3 regions of the Ruegeria sp. BC6 genome follow, and region 1 is predicted to be linked to each of the others. Evidence: riboswitches for the same ligand, from Rfam matches in the RefSeq annotation. Region 1 holds a riboswitch; each other region holds the start of a gene.

Region 1 (3,270 bases):
TACTCGGCGGCCTCGGTAACGCCCGTCAGGATGCCGCGGATCGCGGCCTCGTCGATGTCGTCATGCTCGGCGATGACCACCAGGCGCGAGCGGCGCTCTTCCTCCGATTTCCACGGGCGGTCATACTGATGCCGGACCCGCGCGCCGACTGCCTGGACCAGCAGGCGCATCGGCTTGCCGTCAACGGCGGCATAGCCCTTGACCCGCAGGATGTTCAGCTCGTTCGCCAGACGTTCGATATTGGCGACCAGCTGCGCCGGGTCGGTCTGTTCGGGCAGTTCGACCACGATGCTTTCGAAATCGTCATGTTCGTGGTCGTCATGGCCGTCATGGTGCGAGGGGCGGGCGTCCATGTCGTCTTCGGCTGCGGCCTCCAGCCCCAGCACCACGCGCACATCCACCGCGCCCTCGGCCACTTCCACCACGGGCAGGGGGCGCGGCGCCTCGGCGGCGATGATCTCACGCGCCTTGGCCACACCTTCGGGGCCGGCCAGGTCGGGCTTGGTCAGCAGGATGATGTCGGCGCACGAGATCTGATCCTCGAACACCTCGGACAGGGGCGTTTCGTGGTCGATCGAGTCATCGGCCATGCGCTGGGCGTCCACTGCCTCGACATTCGGGGCGAAGCGGCCTGCGGCCACGGCCTCGGCATCGGCCAGGGCGATCACGCCGTCCACGGTGATCTTGGAACGGATATCGGGCCAGTCGAACGCCTTGAGCAGCGGTTTCGGCAGGGCCAGACCGCTGGTTTCGATCAGGATGTGATCGGGGCGCGGGTCGAGCGCCATCAGCGCTTCGATCGTGGGGATGAAGTCATCGGCCACGGTGCAGCAGATGCAGCCATTGGCCAGTTCCATGATGTTTTCCGCCGGGCAGTCGGGGATGGCGCAGCTTTTCAGGATCTCGCCATCGACGCCCACATCGCCGAATTCGTTGACCACCACGGCCAGCCGCTTGCCCTGCGGGTTCTGCATCAGGTGGCGGATCAGCGTGGTCTTGCCCGAGCCGAGAAAGCCGGTGATGACGGTGACGGGAAGTTTTTCGAGGGTGCTCATGCTCAGGCTCCAATCGGGGGAATGCGGGCGGCGCAGTTCTTGCGGAAATGTTCGGGGCGGTCGCGCCATTTCACAAGGCCATCATCGGCGGCCAGATATTTGGTGGCGCCTTCGACGATGATCTCGACATGGTCGGATTCGTTCAGGTTCTCATAGACGAAGGTCCAGCGCGACGGCCCGCCGCGCAGAACGATCGAGCAGCCCTGATCGCAGTTCGACAGGCATTCGACCGGCTTCAGGGTGATGCCTTCGGGCAGGTCGGCAGCGGCCAGCGCCTTGTGCAGCAGCGTGCCGGGGCGCTGGGCGTCATCCTCGATGGGCAGCCCGCGTCGGCAGGTGGTGCAAACCAGCAGCTCGACTGGTGTGGTCTCGGTCACGTATCTCATCCCCCCTCACTCGGTTGTCGGGGGACGGGGTATGCGCGGGCCACGTTGCGGACATGGGCCCGACACCGGAACACCCCGTCCGGTTTGTCTTCGGGCGTTGGCAGGTCTCCCGGCTTGCGGATGTCAGAGCGGCGCTCTGTCGGATGTCCCGCCTTCCCGGCCAGCAGCCAGTGGCATTTGGGCACCCTCTCCGGTCACGGTCGCGGGGGCGGCTGCGTTTGACGGAAAACCGCTGACGCATTCCCTTTTCATCTGCTTGCACAGACACCAACGCAAGCGACATGCGGCACGGGCAGGGGGGTTGTCAAGCGCGCGGGGCCAAGTGCCCTGCGTCGGATCGAAAAAGCGACTTGCCGGGATCAATCCGCGGCATCGCCGGCCAGCCGGTCGCGCAGCCAGGCCAGGAACAACTGGGCAGGGATGGACGGAGGCGCCGCGCTGACGCTGCGGATCAGATAATGCGACTGGGCAAAGGGAATCGCCGGCCCCGCAACCCGGATCGGCGCGCCCTGGGCGATGGCGTTGCGCGCGAACCGCTCCAGAACGGTGGCATAGCCAGCGCCGGCCATCACCAGTTGCAGCGCCGTGACGGTCGTATCCGCCGAATTAAGCGCGGGGCGGTCGGGCAGGTCGGTGCCCGTGGCCTCGAAGTACCGCGCCCAGTTGTCCTCATACCCCAGAATGTGAATCAACGGGCCGTTTTGCAGGTCTGGCGCCGGGTCCTGCGCCCGGCAGACGGGCACCAGCCGTTCCGAGCACAGCTGTTCGGCCGCAACTCCGGGCCAGTCGCCATAGCCCAGCCGGATTTCCACGTCCACATCCGCAGGCGCGGCCGAGTCGTTCCAGATATGTGACACCAGCCGCACCGGGATCTCGGGGTGCTGGGCGCTGAACGCGGGCAACTCGGCCGCGATCCAGTAGGTCATCGTCGATATCGCCGCCCGGATGGTCAGCGCCTGCCGCGAGGCGGGGCCGAACAGGCTGTTGGTGGACAGCGCGATATCCGACAGCGCCCGGCGCACGGTCAGCGCATAGGACTGGCCCAGCTCGGTCAGCGACAGGTGTCGTGCGTTGCGGGCAAAAAGCGGCTGCCCAAGGTCCGCCTCGAGCGAGCGGATATGCAGCGACACCGCCGTCTGGGTCAGGCCCAGCTCCTGCGCGGCGGTTGTGAAATTCAGATGGCGGGCGGCAGCCTCGAAGCTGCGCAGCCAAGCCGGATTGGGCAGGCGGTCCATTCAGCACCAAAATATTTTGCATCTAGATCGACTTTTTATTCGTTTCTTTTGTTGCAGGGCAACGGAAATACTCAGGCCAACGAAAACGCGCCTGCAGGAGGGCAGAACATGAAGGTCGGGTTCATCGGTTTGGGCAATGTGGGGGGCAAGCTGTCGGGGTCGCTGCTGCGCAACGGTATCGACCTGACGGTGTACGACCTGAACCCCGATCTTGTCGCGGAGTTCGCCGCCAAGGGGGCAAAAGCCGGCGAAAGCCCTGCTCAGATGATGCGCGATTGCGATGCGGTCATCACCTGCCTGCCGTCGCCCGCTGCCTCGGAAGCGGTGATGCAGCAGATGCTGCCCGAGGTGACCCACGGTAAGATCTGGATGGAGATGTCCACCACCGACGAGGCCGAGGTCAAACGCCTGGGGGCCATGGTAATCGAGCGCGGCGGGGCGGCGGTGGACTGCCCGGTTTCGGGCGGGTGCCACCGGGCGGCCACGGGCAATATCTCGATCTTCGCGGGCTGCGACCGGGCCACGTTTGAGCGTATCCTGCCGTTCCTTACGACCATGGGGCGGCGCATTCTGCATACCGGCGATCTGGGCACG
Region 2 (3,270 bases), on a different contig from region 1:
CATGGCCACGGCGGCTGTTCCGCTGATTGCAAGGGCGGGAGTTAGAAGGTTCAAAAAACTGCGTTTCATAAGCAGGTCCTCTGTCGGTCTATCGTAAATGTTATGTTTCCGGTGAGCAGAAACCTCACTGCGCTTCCCGCAACTCTGCCAGAAACTCGTCGCATGCCTGTGCGCTGCCGACGATCTCGTCAGTCGTTTCAATTCTTTGCAATGACGCCATTTCGGAATTCACGCGATTGAGGATCTGATCTGCTTGCTCGGCGGTGATCAGGTTCTCGGCCTGAGCTCCCTTCAATGTGGTGCACACACCGGCGGACAAGCCTGTCGCAACGCCGACACCCATCGCGGCCCCGCCGCCCAAGGTCATCGCTCCAACCACGCCGAGGATGAGCCCGATCACAAGCCCCAAGATCACTTTTCCCATGTTTTCCTCCCATTTTGCGGGAAAGAGTTCCGCCTTCATTCCTGGCGCAAACCACGTGCCCATCTGCATATCAAAACCAGTGCCAACAGGTTGAGCACCGGTGCAATCGCCGCGAGCCACGGTTTGGCCGACTCTGAGAAAAGGTCCACCGCAAGGACCCAAGGCAGACCCAGCGGCAAAAGGAATACGCCGGACAATGGGTCTCGCTCCTGTCCGAACCAGCCAAACGTGCCCGTCACAAACGCAAACAACGCCAACAGGTAAAGGGTCGCGAACGCGATGATGGTTATTCTGCAGACCAAGCCGGACCTCAGCGTATCAAGCCAGTGCTGCGCAGCCGATTTCGGCTACGCATCAAACGGGTCACAACGCGCCTTCGTCGCCGAGGAACTCGATACCAGCTGTCGCGCCATCACTGTAGGCAATACAATTCCACGGAGCCCGATCCTCTCCAACCCCAACGGTGACTTGTGTTCCAGCCTCGCTGAACGCGGATGAGAGCACGACGACTTGCGAATTGTTGGTTGTTTTGGCCACGTCTCGCAGACACGCCTGTTGGGCGGGTGTCAGTTCGGCAGGTGCGCTAGACGTGCTGGTGTCGTCGCAGGCCGCTAGCAGTGCGAAACACGTCGCGCCTGAAATCATCATGACTTTGTTAATCATTTTCTTCTCCTCACAGATTTGTTGATACTTTTGGAATAGGTGGTCTTATTTTGCGCGCTCACGTCTAAGCGGTCCCCGATCTTGCGGCCAATGACATGGCTGGCAGACAGATATTCTGCCGATCCCCGGGACCGTGAACAAAGCGTGCTGACGCAATGACGTTATGGGCAAAAACCGGTGCGAAGTTTCGAGGAAGGGTTCGTACGTTAAGTCCGGGCACCGCGTCCTCCCAACGCTGATCTTCGTGAAATGCCTTCCGACCGCCAGCACTCACTCCAGCAGTCGGAAGGGCCCGACGAAACGGGCGACAGCGACAACAACGGAGGTAAAGCTAAAGTTGTGTCGAATTCTTATGTTTGAATCAATCACAGGATAAATCAATGATTTTTCCGCGCGTAAATTTTGTACGCTTGCCAACGATAGGCTTCTGCATTCAAAGGGAAAAGGCGAGGCCGTTCACGGAGGCTTGGCAGTCAGCCCGCTTGCGCCGCCGTGTTTCGGGACCTTCCGAGCTATCTTAATCCAGTTGGTCAAAACGACGTGATTCGCGGCCCGGTCTGTCGCTCAGGTGGTGCCGAAGGGTCGCCTGGATACCTCCATTACGCACCCGCCCAGAACGTCGTTGACAGTGCAACCCGACTCATGGATGAGATTTGCGCTGATGGTTCCCGATCGTTTCGGCGGTCGGGTAAAAGGGAATACGGTGCGGCGCCGTTCTGACGCCAATTCCGTGACTGCCCCCGCAACTGTAGGCGGTGTGCGACCCCCGGATGCCACTGGGCCGATAGGTCTGGGAAGGCGGGGCAAGCCATACACCGCGAGTCAGGAGACCTGCCATCATCAAACGCAACTCAACCCGGGCGGGGTGTCCCGGAAGGAGGCCAAGATGGCATTTTCGGCTTACGCCGCTGACATGACTGGTTCCCTTTCCGCCCCGCGATTTCGCGGAGGGCGAAATGAACCGACAATCAACACATCACATCACGGTTTGCCTATCTTGCCGACCCAAGAGCGCAGCCGTACGCCCCGGGCCTGACCTGATCGGACGATTGCGCGCCGCGCTGGCCGAAGACGACGGTTTGGCAGGTTTTGACGTTTCCGGTGCGGCCTGCATGGCCGGGTGCACCCGACCCTGTACCGTCGCCTATCACGCGCCGGGCAAGGCATCTTACCTGTTTGGCGGCCTGACGTCTGAAGAGACCGGGGCATTGGTGGAATTCGCCCGGCTGTACCAGCAGTTGCGCGATGGATGGTGCAGCTCGGTCGACCGCCCGGCCGGGCTTCGCCACGCGACGCTGGCCCGCATTCCAGCCGCGATGGCTGCGTCTTCGGAAAATGCGGATTGCGCCTCATGAGCGCGCCTTTGCTGTCGGTGGATACCGTCACCTGGGCGCCGCGAAAACGAGCGCCGTTGGTGCTGCACGAGACCAGTTTTGCGCTGATGCGCGGGCAGGTCATGGGGGTTGTGGGGCCGAACGGTGCCGGCAAGACAACCCTTCTGCGGATGATCTACGGCTATCACCGTCCGTCCTCGGGCGACATTCTGGTGGACGGCGTGTCCGTCAAAAGAATGGCCCCCCGGGCGCTGGCGCGTCAGGTTGCCGCCGTGCTGCAGGAGCAGCCCTCGGATTTCGCGCTGACCGTGCGCGACGTCGTGGCGTTGGGACGTGTGCCGCACCGGTTAGGCCTGTCCACGCCCGGCAGTCGTGACCACCAGATCATCGAGTCCGCGCTTCACCGAATGGATCTGCACGGGTTTGCCGACCGTGGGCTGGCCACTCTGTCCGGCGGCGAGCGTCAGCGTGTGATGGTCGCCCGCGCCCTTGCCCAAGAGCCCCGGATTCTTGTGCTGGACGAGCCTACCAACCACCTGGACATCCGCAACCAGCTAGAGGTGTTGCGGCTGATCCGGGACCTCGACCTGACGATCGTCACCTCGCTGCACGACCTGAACCTGGCCGCCGACGTCTGCGACCATGTTCTGGTTCTGAAAAACGGTCGACCCTGCGGCTTTGGCCCACCCCAGACAGTGCTGAGTGACAGGCTGGTCTCTGACACGTTCGAAGTCACCGCCCGGCAAGAGCAGCTCAGCCTCAGTCACAAACCTCACCTGACCTATCAACTCCCCAATCCCCAACCAGAAGGAAGCTTGGAATGAAACCGACCACCCTGGCCCTGGGCCT
Region 3 (3,270 bases), on a different contig from region 1:
CTCGGCGGCCAGCCAGCGAGCAAAGTGCTGATAGTAGTCACGTGGCACTCCTGTTGCGCCGTTCAGCACAACAACGGTTTGCGGCTCGACCGCCGGAGTGTAAAGCCGCGCCGCCAGCTGGGTCTGGCCCGACGGAAACTTAAAGTCTTCCACGTCAACCGCGTGCTGCGAATCCAACATCTTTGCCTCCAAACACTCTGGACCGATCGGTCTAATATTTTGTGTCTGGACCAATTGGTCTAGGCCTGTCAATATTTGGCCTGCATGACCCAACGTCCACCAAACACCAAAGATCGCCTGATCGTGACTGCCGCCCGACTGTTCCAGCGCTCGGGCTATAACGGTGTCGGTCTGGCGGAATTGCTGGCCGAAGCGCAAGCCCCCAAGGGTTCGCTTTATCACCATTTTCCAAAGGGCAAGCCGGATCTGGCCCTGGCGGCGGCCAGTTGGGCTTCGGACGGGATGTTGAGCATGATTGCTGCGGCATTCGACGACGCCGCGGATTTTCGCGACGGGGTCACCACCCTGTGCCACAAAATCGCGAAGCTGTTCGACACCTCGGCCCAATGGGAGACCTGCCCCATCGCCGCCACCCTGTTCGAAAGCCCCGACAACCGCGCGTTTCGGGAACATGCCGACCGTCTGTATGAAAGCTGGATCGTCGAAGTTCGAAACCACGCCGCGCGGTTCGGAGTTTCCGACCCTGAAAAAGCTGCGGACACCCTGTTCATCGTAATGCAGGGCGGCTGGCAATTGGCCCGCGCCCGCCGGGATTCGAATGTGCTGCGCAGACTGCCTGATCTGTTCCCTTGGGACTCACTCCGGCAACCGGGCTGAAACCGTCTTGACTCGATCCCGGATACACCGCTAGCGATGAGGGGATGGTTCCCGTGCCGTTTCGGTCCGGGATGAAAAGGGAACACGGTGCGGTCCAACCCGGAACTCCGGAGCGGACCAAGGCCGCGACTGCCCCCGCAACTGTAGGCGGAGAGCGATGCCTAAATACCACTGACCGCAAGGTTGGGAAGGTCGGCAAAGCAAAGACCCGCAAGTCAGGAGACCTGCCATCAAACGTGAAACCGAAACTCGGACGGGGTGTCCGGGCAGGGTCTGGCCTTGAAACCGGCGTCTGTCCAAATCCACCTCGCCCAGCGCGCGGAGGGCGCAACATGATTTGGAAGACCGATACCCATAAATTCGCGGCAACCATCTGCCAGCGCACCGGAAAGACCTGCCCGGCATTGGCGCGCATGGCACGGGCCATCGCGCAGGCAATGGCGACGGCGCAGGCCGCTACATCCCCCGACTTCCAAGTGGAAGGCAGTAGCGAACTGGCCCATTGCGAACATGGCTGCACGGCGCGGTTCGATGCACGTCCCGAACGGATCCGCGTGTATTGCGGATCGGCCGCCGCCACCCCGTCCTTCCGTCTTGAAACCTATGCCGACATGCTGTTTGACGACCAGAGCGACGCCCTGCCCTCGCAGGTCATCGGCGATCGACCCTGTGCGATGCTGCAGGCCACGGCGATCATGCCCGTGGTCAGAGCCGAGCGCGAGTTCCGCGCAACCGCCTGAAGGTCAGGTCGCCAGTGCCTCGCGCGCCGGGGCGACGGCCCAGTCCATCTGAGCATCAGTCTCGACCGCGCAGGGGCGTACGGCCCGCAGGCGTTTCAGGGCCTGTTCCGGCTGCTCGCCGCTTTCGATCATCAAGCGCAGAACAACCATGCCCGACCGTCCGCAACCGCCCCGGCAGTGGACCAGTACCCGCCCGCCGCCCGACAGCGCATGGCGGGCGGCGGCGCTGACTTCGGGCCAGCGGCCGGATATCTCGGTCGACGGCGCTGAGAAGTCGGCGACCGGCAGATGTGCCCACCGACAGGCGCGCCGATGAATGTCACAGCCCAATTCGCCTGCACCCACAGAAACCAGTTCGGCAAGGGTAGTCATCGAAATTACCAGCCCCGGCGCCCAGGCTGAAATCAGGTCCAGGTCTCCCTCATAGTCGCCGCCACCGCCGGGAACCGAGGTCAGGGCCAGCGTACCGCCGCCCACCTGCAATGCATGAACCACAAGATTTGTCATCAGACGTTCCCCCCGAAACTGGCTGATTGAACTCGATCCGCGCAGTATGCCTCACACCGCGCGCTCGCCAAAGCGAAAAACCTGCACCGGCGCTGTGGACGCGGGGCACCGGGAACTCTACCCTGCATCGTCAGTACGAATCCGTCAGAGCAGACATGACCACACAGTCCAGCCCCGCCTATCAGGTTCTCGCACGAAAATACCGCCCGGAAACCTTTGCCGACCTGGTCGGTCAGGATGCCATGGTGCGCACGCTGAAAAACGCGTTCGAGGCGGACCGGATCGCGCAGGCCTTCATCATGACCGGCATCCGTGGCACCGGCAAGACGACCACGGCCCGGATCATCGCCAAGGGCATGAACTGCATCGGACCCGACGGCAATGGCGGCCCAACGACCGAACCCTGCGGCCAGTGCGAGCATTGCGTGGCCATCATGGAAGGTCGCCATGTGGACGTGCTGGAAATGGACGCCGCCAGCCGCACCGGCGTGAACGACATCCGAGAGATCATCGACAGCGTGCGCTATCGCGCCGCCAGCGCGCGGTACAAGATCTACATCATCGACGAAGTCCACATGCTGTCGACCAGCGCCTTCAACGCGCTGTTGAAAACGCTGGAGGAACCACCCGAGCATGTGAAATTCATCTTTGCCACGACCGAGATCCGCAAGGTTCCGGTCACCGTGCTGTCGCGTTGCCAACGGTTCGACCTGCGCCGGATCGAGCCCGAAGTGATGATCGGCCTGCTGCGCAAGATCGCCACCGCCGAGGGCGCGGAAATCTCGGATGACGCGCTGGCCCTGATCACCCGCGCCGCCGAAGGCTCGGCCCGGGATGCGACCTCGCTGCTGGATCAGGCAATCAGCCATGGTGCCGGCGAAACCACCGCCGACCAGGTGCGCGCGATGCTGGGACTGGCCGACCGGGGCCGCGTGCTGGACCTGATGGACATGATCCTGCGCGGCGATGCGGCCGGGGCCCTGACCGAACTGGGCGCGCAATATGCCGAGGGCGCCGACCCGCTGGCGGTGTTGCGCGATCTGGCCGAAATCACGCATTGGGTCTCGGTGGTAAAGATCACCCCCGACGCAGCCGAAGATCCCACCGTATCGCCCGATGAACGCACCCGCGGCCAGCAGATGGCCGAAGCGCTGCCGATGCGGGCGCTGACCCGGATGTGGCAGAT

Evidence for each region. Region 1 has a riboswitch for cobalamin ahead of ACR0MM_RS05630 (DUF1636 family protein). Riboswitches for the same ligand answer to the same signal wherever they lie in the genome.
Region 2: another riboswitch for cobalamin. It lies ahead of ACR0MM_RS15710 (DUF1636 family protein); the one in region 1 lies ahead of ACR0MM_RS05630 (DUF1636 family protein).
Region 3: another riboswitch for cobalamin. It lies ahead of ACR0MM_RS12490 (hypothetical protein); the one in region 1 lies ahead of ACR0MM_RS05630 (DUF1636 family protein).

Annotation. Positions count from the first base shown of each region.
Region 1 covers NZ_JBQFUM010000001.1:1,122,070-1,125,339, reverse strand. The annotation lists gene cobW (cobalamin biosynthesis protein CobW) at 1-1,055, opposite strand, end outside; gene ACR0MM_RS05630 (DUF1636 family protein) at 1,058-1,441, opposite strand; cobalamin riboswitch at 1,524-1,728, opposite strand; gene ACR0MM_RS05625 (LysR family transcriptional regulator) at 1,801-2,676, opposite strand; gene ACR0MM_RS05620 (NAD(P)-dependent oxidoreductase) at 2,785-3,270, shown strand, end outside.
Region 2 covers NZ_JBQFUM010000005.1:240,167-243,436, reverse strand. The annotation lists gene ACR0MM_RS15725 (hypothetical protein) at 1-69, opposite strand, end outside; gene ACR0MM_RS15720 (hypothetical protein) at 125-544, opposite strand; gene ACR0MM_RS15715 (hypothetical protein) at 788-1,087, opposite strand; cobalamin riboswitch at 1,733-1,940, shown strand; gene ACR0MM_RS15710 (DUF1636 family protein) at 2,044-2,442, shown strand; gene ACR0MM_RS15705 (ABC transporter ATP-binding protein) at 2,439-3,245, shown strand; gene ACR0MM_RS15700 (ABC transporter substrate-binding protein) at 3,242-3,270, shown strand, end outside.
Region 3 covers NZ_JBQFUM010000003.1:382,889-386,158, reverse strand. The annotation lists gene ACR0MM_RS12500 (alpha/beta hydrolase family protein) at 1-180, opposite strand, end outside; gene ACR0MM_RS12495 (TetR/AcrR family transcriptional regulator) at 304-837, shown strand; cobalamin riboswitch at 866-1,083, shown strand; gene ACR0MM_RS12490 (hypothetical protein) at 1,170-1,577, shown strand; gene ACR0MM_RS12485 (protein-tyrosine phosphatase family protein) at 1,581-2,084, opposite strand; gene ACR0MM_RS12480 (DNA polymerase III subunit gamma/tau) at 2,240-3,270, shown strand, end outside.